4 regions of the Brevibacillus sp. RS1.1 genome follow, and region 1 is predicted to be linked to each of the others. Evidence: riboswitches for the same ligand, from Rfam matches in the RefSeq annotation. Region 1 holds a riboswitch; each other region holds the start of a gene.
The links. A riboswitch is a leader RNA that binds a small molecule or an ion and turns the genes downstream of it on or off. The one in region 1 is predicted to bind cobalamin.
Positions count from the first base shown of each region.

Region 2: another riboswitch for cobalamin. It lies ahead of nrdI (class Ib ribonucleoside-diphosphate reductase assembly flavoprotein NrdI); the one in region 1 lies ahead of HP570_RS04460 (ABC transporter substrate-binding protein).
Region 3: another riboswitch for cobalamin. It lies ahead of HP570_RS18870 (energy-coupling factor ABC transporter permease); the one in region 1 lies ahead of HP570_RS04460 (ABC transporter substrate-binding protein).
Region 4: another riboswitch for cobalamin. It lies ahead of metE (5-methyltetrahydropteroyltriglutamate--homocysteine S-methyltransferase); the one in region 1 lies ahead of HP570_RS04460 (ABC transporter substrate-binding protein).

Region 1 is NZ_JABSVA010000001.1:951,818-956,563, forward strand. It holds gene HP570_RS04455 (FecCD family ABC transporter permease) at 1-861, opposite strand, end outside; gene HP570_RS04460 (ABC transporter substrate-binding protein) at 863-1,846, opposite strand; cobalamin riboswitch at 2,003-2,151, opposite strand; gene HP570_RS04465 (MBL fold metallo-hydrolase) at 2,303-3,247, opposite strand; gene HP570_RS04470 (pyridoxamine 5'-phosphate oxidase family protein) at 3,404-3,988, shown strand; gene HP570_RS04475 (MerR family transcriptional regulator) at 4,036-4,746, opposite strand, start outside.
Region 2 is NZ_JABSVA010000001.1:209,796-214,541, forward strand. It holds gene nrdE (class 1b ribonucleoside-diphosphate reductase subunit alpha) at 1-1,573, opposite strand, end outside; gene nrdI (class Ib ribonucleoside-diphosphate reductase assembly flavoprotein NrdI) at 1,560-1,919, opposite strand; cobalamin riboswitch at 2,082-2,281, opposite strand; gene HP570_RS00850 (alpha/beta hydrolase) at 2,452-3,276, shown strand; gene HP570_RS00855 (ACT domain-containing protein) at 3,308-3,820, opposite strand; gene HP570_RS00860 (hypothetical protein) at 3,860-4,189, opposite strand; gene mnmA (tRNA 2-thiouridine(34) synthase MnmA) at 4,211-4,746, opposite strand, start outside.
Region 3 is NZ_JABSVA010000005.1:340,745-345,490, forward strand. It holds gene HP570_RS18850 (hypothetical protein) at 3-167, opposite strand; gene HP570_RS18855 (energy-coupling factor ABC transporter ATP-binding protein) at 223-1,071, opposite strand; gene cbiQ (cobalt ECF transporter T component CbiQ) at 1,068-1,865, opposite strand; gene HP570_RS18865 (energy-coupling factor ABC transporter substrate-binding protein) at 1,862-2,146, opposite strand; gene HP570_RS18870 (energy-coupling factor ABC transporter permease) at 2,143-2,907, opposite strand; cobalamin riboswitch at 3,050-3,243, opposite strand; gene HP570_RS18875 (quinone-dependent dihydroorotate dehydrogenase) at 3,376-4,467, opposite strand; gene HP570_RS18880 (GerAB/ArcD/ProY family transporter) at 4,619-4,746, shown strand, end outside.
Region 4 is NZ_JABSVA010000001.1:204,791-209,536, forward strand. It holds gene HP570_RS00825 (acyl-CoA thioesterase) at 266-742, opposite strand; gene metE (5-methyltetrahydropteroyltriglutamate--homocysteine S-methyltransferase) at 766-3,057, opposite strand; cobalamin riboswitch at 3,203-3,401, opposite strand; gene nrdF (class 1b ribonucleoside-diphosphate reductase subunit beta) at 3,488-4,438, opposite strand; gene nrdE (class 1b ribonucleoside-diphosphate reductase subunit alpha) at 4,494-4,746, opposite strand, start outside.

The DNA.
Region 1 (4,746 bases):
ATAGTCAGGACCGACAAGCATACGGACGAGGTGCGGTACCACCAGGCCAACGAACCCGATAATTCCCGCGATAGAAACCGCCGCTGCCGTCAGGAGTGTCGAAACGACCAGAACCACCAGCTTCGTTCGATCTACATGGACGCCGAGATGCGCAGCCTGCCGCTCGCCTAACGCAAATAGGTTCAAGGAACGCGCATAGCTTACCAGCACCATTCCGCCTATGACCAAGTACGGAATCAAGACATACGTGAAGGCCCAGCCCCGAAATGACAAGCTGCCCATCAGCCAGAACACGATCTCATTCACCGTCTGATCCGATAGCGACACCATAAAGGAAACGAGTGAGCCGAGAAAAGCCTGCACCACAACACCAGACAAAATCAGGGTCTCCGTTTGCAGCTTTCCTTGCGTGTTCGCGAGTCCCAGTACGATCCATAAACTGAGCAGTCCTGTAAGAAAAGCGACAACAGGCGTGCTCCATGCACCCAAAAAGCTGATTTGTAAGCCAAACAGGATCAAAAAGGCTGCTCCGACAGCAGAACCTGATGCCACGCCCATCGTAAACGGATCGGCGAGCGGATTACGCAAAACTCCCTGAAAGCCCGCTCCCGCAAGTGACAAGCAAGCACCAATCAAAACAGCCAATACAACGCGTGGAAAACGAACCTTCATGACAATTTGCTCAGATGACTCCGGCCACGTTACGGTGATCCACTCAGACAAGCCCGAGATTTGGTGGAGCAGGATGAGCCATACTTGCGAAATGGGAAGGTGTGCCGCCCCCATCGAGATACTGATGACTATTGAAGCCAGAAGGACGAGACAGCTGGCTCCTCCCCATATGAACAATCGTTTCTTCATTTTATTTCACCAAGTCAGGGTAAATCGCCTTCGCTACTTCAATCAAGCCTTGTGTAATACGCGGACCAGGACGGGACAAAATATTTTGGTCCATGCCAAAGATTTGTTTTTCACGAATCGCCTTCATTTTATCCCAGCCATTACGCTTGGCAATCATATCCTCCAGCTTGACGCCAGTCTTTTCATCGGTAATTCCGCTCGCATACAAAATGACGTCTGGATCGTTTTGCAAAATCTTTTCTTCACTGATCGGATTCCAGCCCTGTGTATCAGAAGCAATGTTCGTCGCTCCAGCCAGTGTGATGAGCTCGTCCATGAATTCACCTTTTCCGACTGTCCAGCCTGGGGAAAACTCAAGGTATACCTTTTTCTTCTCTTCTGGTTTTACATTTTTCACTGCTTCTTGAACGTACGCGATATCTTTCTTCATTTGCGCGACAACTTTTTCGGCTTGTTCTTGTTTGTTAGTGATAACTCCCATCGCCAACACATTGTTTAGGATGTCATCCATCTTTGTCGGATGGGTAATGTAGACGGGCATCCCGAGAGATTTGAGCTTGTCAGCCACTGGCTTCTCCATCGAAATCCCACCGACGACCATATCTGGCGTTTGAGCGAGAATCGCTTCTTCATTCGGTTTGACGACGCCGCCAATTTTCGGTTTTGTCTTCGCCGCTTCTGGATAATCATCATAGTCTGAGACAGCTACGATCCGATCTTCCAAGCCTAATGCGAACAAAATCTCTGTCTCGGCAGGTGATGTGGAGACGATTCGCTCAGGAGCTTTTGCAAAGGTTACTTCTTTTCCTGTCGCATCCTTGACTGTCAACGGATACGTTGTTTGTTTTGCAGACTGCTCGGCTGTATTCTCTTGCGGTGCACTTGTTTGTCCACCAGGTGCTGGCTGGCTGTTATCGTTACCCGCACAACCTGCGAGGCTCGCCGCAACTAGTAGTGGGATCATGAATCGCAATGAACGTTTCATATGTAGAACTTCCTTTCTGCGTGTCTGATTGACTGTACCTTCCAATAAAAAAAGCGACCCTTGCTTCCATTCGGAAATCAAAGGGTCGGCACCTCAGGGCAAACAGACAGGATGGTCTGCTTCCTGAAATAGGCCGATCCTTTCCGCGAAGGCAACAGGCACAAAAACAAACAGGCAGGTCTCCTGGCTTACGGCTGAGGAACGAGCCGATTTACAGTGGCGGGACCGCGTCGGATTTTCACCGACTTCCCTTTTCACCCGATCTTTTTGAGAAAAGACGAGGCACCTATTTGCTGTTACGTTTGAAATTGTCACAGTCCATGACTCATCCTACATCATAGCATTCCTTGGATGAAAAAAGAATGACAAACACGTAAGCCAATACTTTCTTGCCTGCTAAAAATGAAAACGCCTGAACAAAAAGTTCAGGCAAATAGAATGCTTTTGGCAAAGCTTTTACCCTCGTTTGTGCAAATAATCCAGAATGCCCATGGCACACACCTGTAAATCCAGCTTGAGTACTTCGAAAACTTCGTGGTCATCATTGATGCCTTGTGACTGTAGATGCTCCGAGACTCGTTCCAATAACTTACGAGACAGATCAGCATATGTTTGTCCAGCAGCAAGTGTTGATTCTCCTTCCGCCACAAACACGGGGAGCCACTCACGTATTTGGCGGTACACATCGTCTACCTGTTCAGACATCCCAAAATGACCAAAGTAAATGCGATTCAGCTTGCGCGCTTCAAATCGACGTAGAGACGCTAACATGGCATCCGGGTCAAACTGATTCGGAGAAGTAGATGGCAGCACGAGGTGTATACCATCCTTTTTAAGCTGCGGATAAAGGACACCTGCCGTGTCACCTGTGAACATGCCGCGGCTAACGGGATCGTAGATGCTGAAGTGATGATTTGCATGCCCTGGCGAATCCAGAAACTCCAACATGCAATTCGCCCCGATCTTTAATGTATCCCCGTCTCCACGAATCAAAATCCGCTCTTCGGGAACAGCTTCAATCGGATCAAACAATCGATCAAAATCATCATGGTACACCGCTCTCGCCCCTGCGATCAGTCGGCTTGGATCAACGAGGTGACGTGCACCTTTTGGATGGACGACGATCTTTGCGTTTGGACAATCCTGTAGAAAAAGTCCCACTCCTCCCGCATGATCCAAATGAATATGCGTCACAATAATGTATTTTACTTGTTCCGGGGTAAAACCGAGCTTGGCGAGGCCGGTCTTGATGTATGGGACGGAGGGGCTTGGCCCTGTTTCAACCAAAGTCAGTTCTTCTTCAGCGATGACATAAGTCCCCGTGCGTTCCGCCCAGCCCATATCGAAACCGTCTATTAAATGGATGCGCTCCCCTAAGTAAATTGGCTGTGATGATTGCATGTAAATGCTCCTCCTTTTCAAAGGTGATTTTGTTGCAAGAATATTTATACTTTATCATCAATTTGGGACGTACTGGGAATATCAACACAAATTCTTCATATTTTCATCGTAATATGAGGGTAGTAAAAACAATTCCTTTACCTGGAGGGGTGCAAAATGGGTCAGCTTTTCTCTGAGTTACGACCTGAGCATGAGAAGTTTATCAAGAAGCAGCGAATGTTCTTCGTTGCCTCTGCTCCTATGGACACAGATGGTCACGTGAATCTTTCACCGAAAGGGTACGATTCCTTTCGCATCATATCGCCTACCGAGGTGGCCTATTTAGACCTGACTGGAAGCGGAAACGAAACCAGTGCTCATCTACAGGAAAATGGCCGGATTACTCTCATGTTTTGTGCATTTGAAGGCCCTCCTCTCATCATGCGCTTATTCGGCAAAGGAACGGTTATTCTCCCAGATTCGCCTCGGTGGGATGAGCTCGTAAAAGACTTCCCGCTTCTGCCCGGTGCTCGTCAAATCATTACCGTAAACGTACAGGAAGTAAAGACTTCTTGCGGCTGGGCTATCCCCTTCTATTCCTACTCAAAAGAACGCGACACCCTTCAGAAATGGACTTTGGCTAAAGACGAACAGGAACTGCTTGCTTATCAAAAGGAAAACAACGTAGTAAGCATGGATGGCTTGCCAACACCCTTGGGACAAAAGCTTTTTCCTGCAGTAGGTGGGGATAACGAAGCGTAAAACGCAAAGAAGCTGCCTTGCTCGCAGCTTCTTTGTTTGAAAACTCTTTACTTGCTGGTATAAATGACCACTGCATCGCGGAGAAACTCGGCTACACCTGGCTGTTCCTTGTCATAGTAAGCAGTAAAGCGCGGGTCATCGACGTACATCTGGGCAACACCTGCGTGCGCTTCTTTGCTGTAACTGTCCCAGTAAAAGCTGAGCCATTGACGGTGAAGATCTGCTGCTTTTTGCGCCAATTCATGAGCAGGATCACCTGTCGAAAAAGCCTGCGCCAATGTATCGTGCAGCTCTGCGTTCAATTTCTCCAGCGCGGCATACTGTTCTTCTGTCATGCCTTTGACCATCTGATTCGATTTTTCGATTTGGTCATTTCCGTATTTCGCTCGAATTTCTGCCCCGTACTTCTCTTCATTCTCATCAATCATCTTTTGCTTGAAGCCTTCAAATTTTTGTTGGTCACTCATCGTTTTGGTCCCCTCTCTTTGTGCTAATGTCAAATCGACATTGGCGATTAACGCATCCAATTGCGCTCGCCTTTCCAGGAGCTTCTCGCGGTGCTCCCACAGTGCTCGGTCAGCATCAAAGGTTGGTGAATCCAGGATCTCCTTGATCTCCTCCAAGCTCACACCCAGCTCGCGGTAAAAAAGGATGTGCTGCAATCGATCAACCTCAAGCTGTCCGTAAATGCGATACCCTGACGAATTGATTCTCGCCGGCTTGAGAAGGTCAATTTCATCGTAGTATCGGAGCGTCCG
Region 2 (4,746 bases), 740 kb from region 1:
ACTTGTTAAAATAAGTGCCTTTTGCATATTCCGATTGTTCAAAGCCCAAGAAGGTCATGCCTGTTTCCCTTGCAATTTCCATACTTTTTTCCAAGGAGTAGAAGTTCATCATCATGAAGAACGTACGGGCGAAATCTTTCGCTTCTTCACTTTCATAAGCGATTCTGTTCTTTGCCAGATATCCGTTCAGATTCATCGCACCGAGACCTACAGAGTGCAGCTCACGATTTGCCTTTTGAACGCCTGGAGCGTTTTCTACACGCGTCATGTCACTCACGGCTGTAATGGCTTCGATTCCTTCGTGGACAGATTCGCGGATCATTTTGCGTTCCATCACATTGACAATATTGAGCGATGCCAGATTGCAGCTAATATCGCGACGGATGATATCCATCTCGCCGTAATTGGCAATCGTCGAAGTCTCCTGTAGCTGGAAGATTTCCGTGCACAGGTTTGACATTTTTACCGAACCGAGATCTTTCAGCGCATGGTTGTTGTTCGCATTCGTTTTGTTCATGATGTACGGATAGCCCGATTCCATTTGGATCATCGCGATTTTGGTCAACATCTCGCGTGCGCTCATCACGGTCTTTTTCTTGATGCGATCGTTAGCCAAGAGCTCCTCGTACATCTCATCGAGGTCCATATCATCCAGATGCACACCGTATTCTTTGTACACGGAGTACGGAGCAAACACAGTCAATGGCTTGTTTTCCTCGGCCAGCTTGTAGAACACGTTTGGTACGATCAGGCCGATGGACAACGTTTTGATGCGGGCTTTTTCATCCGCATTGATCTTTTTGCAATCGAGAAACTCGTTGATATCCCAGCCGAAGATGTTGTAGTACGCTGCACCTGAGCCTTTGCGTTGCCCCATTTGATCCGCGTAGGAAAACGCATCTTCCAACAGCTTGAGAACGGGCATGACACCTTTTGCCGCGCCCTCGACGCCTTTGATCGGCTCTCCTCGTCCGCGAAGCTTGGACAGGTTCACGGCTACACCGCCGCCAATTTTAGATAACTGCATACAAGTTCCCAAAATAAAGTTGATGGAATTCAGTGAATCATCCATTTCGAGCAAGAAGCAGGAGACCATTTCTCCCCGGCGGCTTTTGCCTGCGTTCAGGAAGGTTGGTGTCGCTGGCTGCAAGCGTTGGTCCATCATGGAGACCGTTAAACGCTTGGCGAGCTCAAAGTCACCTTGTCCAAGGGACAGTGCCACAACGGCCACCCGGTCTGGATACTGCTCCAAGTACATCGATTTATCGTTCGTTTTCAAAGCGTAATCTTTATAAAATTTGGAGATAGCCATATACGAAGCAAATTGAAAATCGGCGTCATAGGCCAAACGGAAAACCTCATCGACCTGCTCAACTGTGTATGTTTCATAGACGTTTTCATAGAAGTCATTCTCGATCAAATAGTCCATGCGTTCTTTGACACTGCCAAAAGTCATCGTGTTGGACTGCACTTCTTCCATGAAGACCGCAACCGCCTCCCGATCCTTTTCCAGTTGATAAAATCCGTCGTTGCCACGCTGCATCAGTTCGTTGTTCAATTCAATATGCCGCAATTGCTGCCACCCCACTCGTAAATTGTTCCACGTCACGGCCGGTACCGGACAGTTCGAATTTAGAAATCACCGGAACGCCATATTGGCTCGCGATCGTATCCGCGCTTTTGGCAAAGCTGGTTCCCCAGTTGCGGTTGCCGCTGGCAGATACCCCGCGCAGATGGACATGATTTCGCTTCAGGAACGTCGCCACCTTCTCCGGCACTTGTCCGAATCCCGTCGTGTATGTGATCAAAATGAATGGCTCGTCCAGCACCATATCTTGATCAATTTCCACATGTGGCAGATTAATTTTGTTGACGAATCGTCGGACGTTTCCTGTTTTTGAATCATAAGCGATTAGCATGTCCCTCATCCTATCCTTGCTATTTTTACTCTGTATGTATGTTATTTAGCCAAAGTAAAAGCGCATCCGACGTTTACATGCCGAATGCGCGTGATGACTTCCATCTAGCAATTCACCAATGCGAATTGAGCGCTCGAACACTTCCCTATCTCCCGTAGGGTAAACAGTGCAAGCGGTTAGGCAGGTCTCCTGGCTTTTGGATCATCGCTCCATTTTCACCTTCCCGATCCTTCATGATCAGTGGCCTTCTTTCGCAAATGGAGCTCTCTCATTACAGTGGCGGGACCGCGTCGGATTCTCACCGACTTCCCTATTAAGTCTACCAAATCTGGCTGGTAAACACCTTACCGCATCAATATGTAGTTGGTAAAACTTACTTTACCTCAATATATCGTAGGAGTCAAGCTCAGTATGGGCTCTTTTCGAAAACTAACTATTCTCCTTTTTCGGCTATTGCCAATCTCTGGTTCTCGTTCATATAATAGATTTTGTGTGTGTTGGTTAGCCTTGGAGAGATTGGAGAGTCGCCCTCATGAAAAGCACCGACTATCAACCTGTCGTCATACCTCGTTCATACCGTAGAATCATGACTTATCAAGAGCGTGACTATCACATTTTCGTAAGTATACCTGCCGATCCCCCTCCGGAATCAGGCTTTCCCATCATATATTTGCTAGATGGCAACTCTGTTTTTGCCACTATGACCGAAGCGATACGGATACAATCACGTGGCCCTGAACGAACTGGCGTGTATCCTGCTATCGTCGTCGGGATTGGCTATCCAACAGACGATCCATACCATCCTGCCCGTTTCTATGATTACACGTATGAAGTTCCCGCCTCAGAGCTTCCTGACAGCCCAAAAGGAGCCGAGTGGCCACAGATGGGGGGAGCCGAGCAGTTCCTCACCTTTTTAGAGGAGGAGCTCAAGCCTAGCATCGAAAACGACTTCCCCATCGATCGGACCCAGCAAGCGATTTTGGGACATTCGCTAGGCGGCTTATTTGTCTTGCATGTGCTTCTGTCAAGACCACACGCGTTCCAGCGATATATTGCCGGTAGTCCCTCTATCCACTGGAATGAGAGCGTGCTGCTTGCGAAGGAGAGTCAATTGCCGAGCCTGCTGACAGATGACCTCGACGTCCATGCACTCCTCACCATCGGGGAGTTGGAAAACGATGGGCGATTCTTGGTCAAAGAAAAATCGCTGGCGATGATCGAACGATTGTCCTCCATGGGTAAGGGCCAAATCAAGGCTTCCTTTAAGGAATTTGCCAACGAAAATCACTCGTCCGTTTTGCCAGTCTTCATTAGTCAAGGACTCAGATTCGCCACGAAAAAAACTGCCCGCTACTAACAACGGGCAGTTTTTGTTTTTCATGATTCGCTTACTGTAGAGATAACACTTTGGTGATTTGGGGCAGCTCTTCGATGGCAGATACAATCGTTGGTGTAATCTCTTCATCAGTCACAGAGATAAGCAGGGCATTCTTCCCTTTTTGCTCGCGGGATACATTCAACTTGGAAACATTAATTTGATACTCGGCCAGTTTTCGTGAGACATCATAAATCACGCCTGGATAATCGATATGGCGAACCAACAATCCGTGGGCCCCTGGAGGTATGCGACAAGCGCAGTAATTGATTTCACTGATGTACACTTCTCTCCAATCTTGCGCAAAGGTGTACTTGTTCGCTCCTACACGCAAAATCGCCAAATGATTCGCATATTCGCCAGAGCTGTGTTGGACAGGAATCTTTGTCCCGAGTCCTTCCACTAGCAATGTTGCGATTTCCTCTTTATTTTCATGAGCAAGAATACTTAATTGTGCACCCGCTAACTCTGGCTCGAGTCTTCGAATCAGTTCAGCCAGTTCACGCAATCCAGCATATTGGGTCATGTGATGCCTTCACTCTCCCAGTCAGGTTTATCCTCGTTATTACGGCAGAATCCACGCTTCCGGCTCTTTCTTGATGGAGGATTCGTTATCAGCACGATACCAAGCCGTCAACGTTTGCCCATCTTTCGTAAAGTAGATACGGTAGATGGTATTGCCTTTTCCGCTATTGGTAAAAGGACTTTCATCCATCGGTACCGCTGTCACTCCACCCGCGTTTACAACCCCGCCGTTCTCCTTGATGACGTTTTGGATCGTCGCCATATGCTCTTTACCCATGGAGGCCATCCCGAAATAAGAGATGATCGCCAAGAGAACTGCTCCCGCCAAAAATGAAACGATAATCACTTTTGATTTTTTCGTAGCATCCACCGAGTGCTTCCCCCGTCTATCTTAGTTCTCTTTATCGACTAAGCGTACCTTGTCAATCGTACCTCCACCCAAGCACACTTCCCCATCGTAGAAGACGACAGCCTGACCAGGTGTCACTGCTTTTTGCGGTTGATCAAATACAACTTCTACGTTGCCATCCTCCAGCAGATGAACGGTTACTCCCTGATCTGGCTGACGATAACGGAATTTGGCTGTACAAGTAAACGTTTCGGATGGTTTCTTATCACTCACCCAGCTCACGTTGGTCGCCAAGAGACTCTTCGAGTACAGACGGATATGATCAGAGCCTTCGCCAACGATCAGGGCATTCCGTTCCAGATCCTTGTCTACAACAAACCAAGGCTGCCCGCTTGTGCCATGACCTCCGCCTATCCCTAGGCCTTGTCGTTGGCCCAATGTATAGTACATCAGCCCGTCGTGCGTACCGATGACTGCTCCATCTACGGTCTCGATATTTCCTGGTTTGGCTGGCAAATAGTTTTGCAGGAACTCGCGGAAGTTGCGCTCCCCAATAAAGCAGATCCCTGTACTGTCCT
Region 3 (4,746 bases), on a different contig from region 1:
ATTTACGCCTTTCCTTTTAGGTAATCATCCTTTATCTTCTTTTCCTGTTCAGCGGTAGTCATGTCTTTCTCCAACACTTGATACATCAGTTCATCCTTCACTTGGCGAGGGATTCCTTTTTCCTGATGATTCGGGACAGATGAACTCGAGACAGAGTCATGTTCCATACTGCGTACCTCCATGGCTTTTTGGGGTTAGCTTACCCGAAAGCGCCCACTCCATTCACCATACCCGCTGAACACTTAGCATTTTTCGCAGCTCGTCGACCGAACGTGGAATACTTCCGCCCAACTCTCGCTTCCACTGCTCAGGCAGTGCCTCCCACACATCCACGAGCAACGGCATACCCAGATGAAGGCTTTCCAGCATGTCTCTGTTTTCCAATGCCTCCTGCGGATCTCCCGCGAACACAAGCCTGCCTTCATCCATGATGCAAATCCACTCGGCCCATTCAAACGCAATATCCATATCGTGTGTTGCCATCAAAACAGTCGTTCCTTGCCGGTGAATAGCATCGAGCTCCCGCAGCAAATTTTTGGTCTGGTAGCGATCCAGATACGCAGTTGGCTCGTCCAACAGCAAAAGCTCGGGCTCCATGACCATGACCCCCGCGAGTGCCAGTCTCCGTTTTTGTCCCAGGCTCAAATGATGAATTGGAGCTTCTGCCAGCTCTCTTAACCCGAATGCATCCAGCACCTTTTCTACCTTTGCCCGGATTACGTCCACAGGCAGCTTCTGATTGCATAAACCGTAGGATATATCTTCCGCGACTGTGCTTGCGATCAACTGATGCTCGGGATCTTGAAAGACCAAGCCTACCTTTTGCGTCATCTCTTGCAATGCGGCTCGTTTGTAGACAATGGGTTTCCCCTTCCACAGCACCTGTCCCTTCTGAGGCTCGATGATCCCGTTTCCATGCAAGAACAGGGTCGACTTCCCACAGCCATTCCGCCCCAAAAGAACACATTTTTTCCCCTCTGGAATCCATAAGGACAGCCCTGACAGGACTGGTCCCCGCCCTCCTGGATACGTGTACTGCAAATCGATGAACTCCAACAACCGTGATGTCATAACCGCCAACCTCCTGTCCACCACTCAAGCAGCACCAGCAGCATACAGCCTGCGATTGATTCCCACTCATAGCGGCGCGAGCGGGCATGGGAATGAAACGAGAGCACCTGCATGCTCTCCCCGAAACCTCTTGCCGCCATTCCTTTGTGCAGGGCTTCGTATTTGCGCATCGCTCTGACAAACAATTGCGCAACGAGAACCCCTGCATCCCGAAGTGTCGCCCGGAAGCCGCGATGACCTCCGCGCGAACGTTGGGCAATCCAGAGCTGGTGAGAAATCGTTACCAACACAAAAATAAACCGATACATGATCATTAATAAATCAGTCACAAGAACAGGCATATGAAGCCGGCGAAGCACCTGCAAGATTTCGGCAAACGGCACGGTAAACAAAAGGAAAGCAAAGCAAGATAAGCTCGCCATGGTCCGCCAAAATAAAATCCAAACTTTACTGAAGGAGGACATCGGCACATAGAGCACATACGTACCGAATTCCCATGCTGCCGCGACCTGTACCTGTACTCCTCCTGCTCTCACTCCTTCAATCAATAGAGCAGGGAGCCCCGCCGCGAAAAACGAGAGTGACACGATCATAAAGGCACAGTAGATTCGGACAGGAATACGGGCATACACCACTACCCATACCGTCATCCAAACCACGACCGCCATCTGCATCCATACATGTCCCACCAGGACGAGCAGTAGCATTGCACTCGCCAGCAATAGCTTATGAGCTGGCGGCAGATGTTTTAGCCTGTTTTGATAAGAGAGAGAATCAAGCTGCAACCCGTTCATTTTTTGCGTTTATCCAACCGACCTTTGTACAAGCCCACGGCGTAGCCAACCACTCCCGCTCCCAACGCCGCCTGCACCGCAAACAATAGACTCTCCGTCTCTCCCCCTGGCGGTTCTATTAGCGGTTGAAACCATGGTTCGTAGTTCGGAGCGATTTCCTTGATCGCTTCCTCCGCCACGCCGTCTGCGCCGCCAAATTCCGAGTCCTGCACCAGTAACAGCGGGACAGTAGCCAGTACGATTACCCCCAAGAGTAAAAGCCAGTTCCATCCTTTTTTCACAGCGATTCCTCCCGTTTGAGCAAACGAAGCTGTGTAAGCTCTTTTGCGTTATAAGATAACAACCAGTTCCAAACAAGAACGGTCAACAGACCTTCACTGATAGCGAGCGGTACTTGCGTGAACGCAAAAATTCCTGCGAATTTGGCAAACGAAGCCAACACTCCGCCAGATTCAGCTGGAAATGCGAGTGCCAGTTGAAGCGAAGTCACCACATAGGTAGCGAGATCAGCCAAAGCCGCCGCCGCAAAAACCGCCAGACGCTGACTTCCGGCCACTTTCATGATCAACCGATAGATTCCGTATGCCACCATGGGTCCTACTACTGCCATAGATACAGCATTTGCCCCTAGCGTAGTCAAACCTCCATGCGCCAAAAGCAAGGCTTGAAACAAGAGCACCATACTCCCTAACACAGACATCGCAAAAGGCCCAAACATAATGGCGCCAAGGCCCGTTCCAGTCGGGTGAGAGCTGCTGCCTGTAACCGAAGGGATTTTCAATGCAGATAAAACAAATGCAAATGCTCCTGCAACGCCAATAAGGAGCTTCATCTCGGGATGTTCTTTTACAATCTTGTTAATCGAGCGAATCCCAAGAATAAAGAATGGCAAGAACACAGCCCACCAAAATAAGGCCCAGGATAATGGCAAATACCCTTCCATGATGTGCATTGCATGTCCTGTCTCAGGTTCATTGAGCAAAAAATACAAGACAAAGCCCGCGATCATCAAACAAGTAGATACGAGACGAGATCGATTCATGTTTATCCTCCTTCACTGACTTTCATTCTTTCCTCCAAACAAAAAAATCCCATCCATCAGTGGACGAGATGTGCACACAAAACAACAGACTGACTAGACAGCCTCATTGCCTCGTATTCACCGCTCCTTTCCGCGAAGGTTCTGTGGGTGTGGCTACTAGGTAGGTCTCCTGGCTTCCAGATCCATGCGCTCCTTGTCCTTCCCCATACGAAGATGAGTGGTTTCCTTCTCAAAGAGAGCTCCCTGGTTACAGTGGCGGGACCGCTCGGGACTTTCACCCGATTCCCTGTTACCCTTTATGTGTCACATAAAGGCACCTAACGCCGACTATATGCAATTGACTGACAATTCATGTTTGTCCCACATCATTATACCGGATCACTACATAAATCGGAAGAATATAAGCAAAAACGCATAAGTCGATGACCCGCTACAAAGGAGCCATAGACCTATGCGTACTTGTTCTTTCTATTCTTTTGCGTCTACGCCAATTACTTCACTAATATGTTTAAAACCATCGCGTTGCATGAGCTTGAGCAGTTTTTTGTTGATTTGTTTGGCGATACCTGGGCCCTGATAAATCATCCCCGTATACACCTGAACAAGACTGGCTCCTGCCCGGATTTTCGCGTAGGCATCTTCGCCGTTATAAATACCGCCGACACCGATGATTGGTACCTTGTCTCCTACTTCTTGATAAATCTCCTTCACCCAAGCAGTGGAACGCTCTGTAAGAGGTCTTCCGCTCAATCCGCCCGCTTCCTCGGCAAATCGATGTCCGGAAACGGCCTCACGTGACAGTGTCGTATTGGTAGCGATAATTCCGGAAATGCCTTCTTCTACAGCAGCGTGAACAACATCGCGCATGTGCTCATCTGACATGTCTGGCGCTACTTTTAGCAAGATCGGCTTTTTCTTGATGGAACGCCCTTCCATTTCGGTTGCCTTTTCTCTTACTGCACGCACCAAATGACGCAAGCTCTCCGTTTCCTGCAAGTCACGAAGATTCGGGGTATTTGGAGAGCTGATGTTAATGACGAAATAGTGACCGTATGCATAGAGCATGTCCATACATTTGCTATAATCGACGGCCGCTTCTTCATTCGGCGTTACTTTGTTTTTCCCAATGTTAATCCCAATCGGAACATCTGAGTATGCGTAGTCGACCAAATGCTGGGAAGCCAGATAAGCACCGTGATTGTTGAAGCCCATTCGGTTAATGACAGCTTGATGTTCCGGCAATCGGAACAATCGGGGCTTTGGATTGCCTGGCTGCCCCTGCGGCGTCAATGTCCCGATTTCCACAAACCCAAAACCAAGAGCACCCAACGCATGATAAACTTCTGCATTTTTATCAAAACCGGCTGCAAGTCCGACTGGATTCGGAAACGTCATTCCCCACAGCTTGTTCTCCAATCGCTGGTCTTTTACCTGATAGATCATCTTCAGGATGCTTTTGCCTGGAGCAGAATCCTCCACCAGCCTTAAGGCACCAATTGTCTTTTCATGAATCTCTTCCGCATCTTGCTGGAACAGATATTTTCTTATGAGCTGATACATCGGCTGCACTCCTTACTCCGTTTCTACCTTTTTACCTCATAGTAGAATACCATACTTTTTCGGGAGTATGTAACCTTTATACGTGATACATATTTCCAAGTAAGCAGGCAAATCCTAACAGCACCACCACGCACAGGGGGATTAGTCTTTCATGAAAGTGGACGGAAAAATCGGGATTGGTCAAGCCATTATGGTGATGATGCTGACGATCGGCATTACGAACCACGTAACCGTCATCCCCCTCTTACTTAGTAAAGCAGGCAGAGATGCTTGGTTGAG
Region 4 (4,746 bases), 750 kb from region 1:
ACTTAAACATACACGTTAAATTTAGATAAATGAATGACTGCTGTCTTACAATACAGAGTACAATCTTACTAAATCGTAAAATTACCAGAGCACCCCTTTTAAAGAAGTTAGCCATAGACGAAAAGGTAAATCGTACGGAAGCGAGAATGAATCCAGTGGCAGAAAACGACCTTCTAAATAGTCATAAAAAAAATGCCTCCGGTGACTTGTTGCAACCAAGCTCACCAGAGGCATCTATTCGTTATAGGGGGGATAGTGTCCCTCCTTACATCTCTACCTTCCGCTTCCTTCTCAATACATGGCGTTCCTTCGCTTTTTCATACTGTATGCGCTCTTCCTCAGTATCAGGAATAACACCAGGTACGATCGTCGGCTTTCCTTGATCGTCGAGGGCAATCATCGTCAGATACGCGCGTGCTGTCATGCGCTTTTCCCCAGTCAACAAGTTCTCCGCTTCCACTCTCACGAATACTTCCATCGATGTCTTATGGGTCCAGGTCACATATGCCTCCAGGTTGATCGCTTCCCCTGTCTTGATTGGCGCAAGAAAATCGAAGGAATCGCTCGACGCGGTGACAACAGGCTTACGGCAATGTCGCATAGCTGCGATGCAGGCGATTTTATCTACATAGGCCATGACTTTTCCACCGAAAATGGTATGGTGGTGATTGGTATCCGGCGGAAAGACGAGATCAGTCAAAAAGGTTCTCGATTGTTGGATCGGTCGTGCTTCTGTCATCATTTGTGTGGCTCCTCTCATCGCGTTCACCTTCCCGACTGAGCTGTCAAACGATTCCGAATCGCCTTCGTTGCCGCAACCATGTTTCGTAATGACTGAACGGTTTCTTCTCTTCCTCTCGTCTTCAGCCCGCAATCCGGGTTTATCCAAAATTGGTCCGGTGGCAGTACTTGTACGCCTCGTGCTACCATATCTTCCATTTCTGAAACAGCTGGAACTCGGGGGCTATGGATATCATATACGCCGAGCCCGATGCCTTTATCATACGTACCTGTTTCGAACACAGACACGAGTTCTCCGTGGCTACGTGAGGTTTCAATCGAGATCACATCTGCATCGAGTTCGCTGATGACGTCCATGAAATCATGGAATTCGCAATAGCACATATGTGTATGAATCTGGGTGCTCGGCGCAACAGTGGAAGTCGCTAGACGAAACGCTCTGACAGCCCACTCGAGATAAGCTGCTTGCTCTTCTTTTTTGAGCGGAAGTCCTTCGCGCAACGCTGGTTCATCGACTTGAATCATGAGAATCCCCGCTTCTTCCAAGGCTTCTACCTCTTTTCGCAATGCCAACGCGATTTGTTCGCACACTTCTTGTCTGGAGACATCGTCTCGAGCAAACGACCAATTCAGAATAGTTGCTGGGCCCGTTAACATACCCTTCATTGGTTTGGCGGTCAATGATTTTGCATACACACTTTCTTTGACCGTCATTGGTGCCACAAACTCCACATCTCCGTAAATAACAGGTGGCTTCACGCAACGCGAGCCATATGACTGCACCCAGCCGTTTTTCGTGAACAAAAAGCCATCGAGCTTTTCGCCAAAATACTCAACCATATCTGTTCGTTCGAACTCACCATGGACGAGGACATCCAGACCGAGCTCTTCTTGTATTTTGACCCATTCCTTGATTTGCGCCTGAATGAAAGCGTCGTATTGCTCCACTGTCCAGTTCCCTTTTTTAAACTGCTGTCGAGCTTGACGAACCTCCGCCGTCTGCGGGAAACTACCGATTGTGGTCGTTGGTAACAGTGGCAACTTCCACGTATTTTGTTGAATCTCTCGACGTTCGAGATAAGGAACACTTCTTTCAAGTTTGACAGCAGCGATTTGACGTAAAGCATTCTTCACATCTTGACGATTCCTTGCTGGAGATAAAGCGAGCTTCAGCAAGTCCGCTTCATTTTGAGCGATCTCTTTTGAAATGACGTACTTACCATATCGGAATCCTTGGACTAAAAGCTGTACTTCCCCTAGTTTTTCGTCGGAAAACGCCAATGCAGACACGACTTCCTCTGGCAATTCGCTCTCTGCTTCAACTGTTACAGGAACGTGCAACAAACTGCTAGACGGTTGCAGCCACAGCTTTTCGAGTGGAACGATCTCGGAAATTTCATTGACCAGCTCCCATTTCTCCTCAATGGACGCACGCCATATGTTACGACCGTCGATGATTCCCGCTGCGAGAATCTTGTCTGCTGGAAACCCGTGTGTTTTCAGATGAGTCAAATTGCGCTTCGCTCCGTGTACAAAATCAAGACCGATTCCTTTTACCGGTAAGGAAACTAGCTCCTTGTACCAATCCACCGCTTCAAAATAGGTTTGCAACATGCATTGTAGATGCGGTAGTGCTTGACCGATTTGCGTATAGATACGCTTGATGATGGCGCGTTCTTGCTCAGAGACATCCAGTACAAATGCAGGCTCATCGATTTGCACCCATTCCACGCCGTGCAGCTCTAACTCCCGGAGAACGTCTATGTAGAGCGGAACGAGTTGATCCACGATGATCTCAAATTCGTTTTTCTCATATCCTTTAGACAATTTGACAAACGTATACGGGCCTACAATAACAGGCTTTCCGATGATGCCATACTTTTCTTTGGCCTCTAAATAGGCCTGGAGAGGCTTGTTCTCGGTTATGGCTGGTTGTCTTTCACCGAACTCCGGGACGATGTAATGGTAGTTCGTGTTAAACCATTTCGTCATTTCGCTGGCGACAGCTTCCTTCGAACCGCGAGCCATGGCGAAGTAAGTGGCTAATGAAACCGGGCCTCCCTCGTATTCATAGCGCTTGGGGACCATTCCAAACATCACAGCCATATCCAGCATGTGATCGTAGTACGTAAAGTCACCCACAGGGATCAGCTCGACCCCTTTTTCCTGCTGACGTAACAGGTTTTGGTGACGGATTTGCTCCATTTGCTGTACCAGGCTTGCCTCATCGATGCTGCCTGCCCAAAATGCTTCCAATGCCTTTTTCCACTCGCGGTTCTTCCCGATCCGTGGATATCCCAAATTGCTGCTTTTCATGAGCTTCCTCTCCATTCTTCATTCGATCTTGACTTGAATCCGCCCAATAAAAAAGGCATCTCCAACGATCAAAAAGAACGTTAGAAATGCCAAATAAGCACTGAGATCACAGCATCCTAACACCTCCCTATCTCCCGTAGGTTAAGCAGTGTCGTCGAAACAGGCAGGTCTCCTGACTTTGGGATCATCATCTGCACATACCTTCCCAATCCGTTTGGATCAGTGGCTAATAAATGTGCCGACTCCCCTCATACAGTGGCGGGACCGTGTCGGATTCTCACCGACTTCCCTTTTCATCCTTGGTTGATTTTGATAACCAAAGAACCTGTTCCCACTCCTATGAAATTATCATGGTTCTATGAAGTGCCCCAGAAAACGAGCAGGGCAGCATACTGTTCATACAGTAACACAGAATCCAATTTTTGTCATACTAAAATCTAAAATCATCGTCCGTCAACGGCTCTACGTTTAGTGTACGGACATAACCATTTCCTTTTTTCGAGAAGAAGTCATGCTGCTTCGTCTGCGTACGAATGCCGTTCAGCACAATCGGGTTCACTTCTTCCTCCGGGAATAGCGGGTCCAGCCCCAGATTCATCAAAGCTTTGTTCGCGTTGTAGCGCACGTAGGCATGAACCTCGTCAGCCAATCCGATTTCGGTATACAACGAAGTCGTATAGGCCTCTTCATTTTCTTGCAGCTCGTGCAAAAGGGCATACAGCTCCTCTTTTGCTGCGGTCTGCTCGACCACACTCAGGCCTTGATAGACTTCTTGCGCGAGAACACCGACATAGAGTCCGTGGATGCTCTCGTCACGAACAATCAGGTCGATAATTTCCCCGCTGCTTGTCATCTTTCCTTGCCCCGCCAAATAGAGCGGATAGAAGAAGCCGCTGTAAAACAGATAGCTTTCCAGGAAGACGGACGCTACCATCGCCATGTACAAGTCTTTCGGTTTCTCAATTTCTTGATAGCGTTTGGAGATGAGGGCCGCTTTCTTTTGCAGATGTGGATTGTTTTCTACCCACGAAAAAATACCGTCAATCTCCTCTGTTGATGCCAGCGTTGTAAAAATACTGCTGTACGATTTGGCATGGATTTGCTCCATCATGCCCATGAAGGCGAGAACCGCTTTTCTTTGCAGTCCATCGACATGCTCCATGATCTTCGGCATCCCTACTCCACCCTGAACCGTATCCAGCAAGGTGAGGCCGCCCAATACTTTTTTATACGTATCCCGTTCAGTCGCACTGAGCTCCATCCAGGCCATCTTGTCATCTGACAACGGAATCTCATCATCCGTCCAGAACTGCATGATGTTTTGATTCCAAAACGTCATCGTAAAATCGTCGTCCGGCCTGTTCCAATTGACTGCTTTCATATGGCGTTCCTCTTCTCTTTTTGCTTGATGCTTTTCCTTATATGAATCGACTTCACTAAACTGCGCAGCTAATGCACTCTTCTACAGTCAAATGCTTCGTACGCGTATAGTAGAGCGACTTCAGACCTTTTTTCGCTGCGTAAATATAATAGCGAGCCAGTTCTCTGGTTGAAATGTTGCTGTTCACGTGCAGCACAGTCGAAATTCCTTGGTCGATGTGCTCTTGAATTTCGGCAATCAGATCAATCACTTTGAATTGATCGATTACATACGCCGATTTGTAGTAAAAATAGTTTTCCTGCGACAAG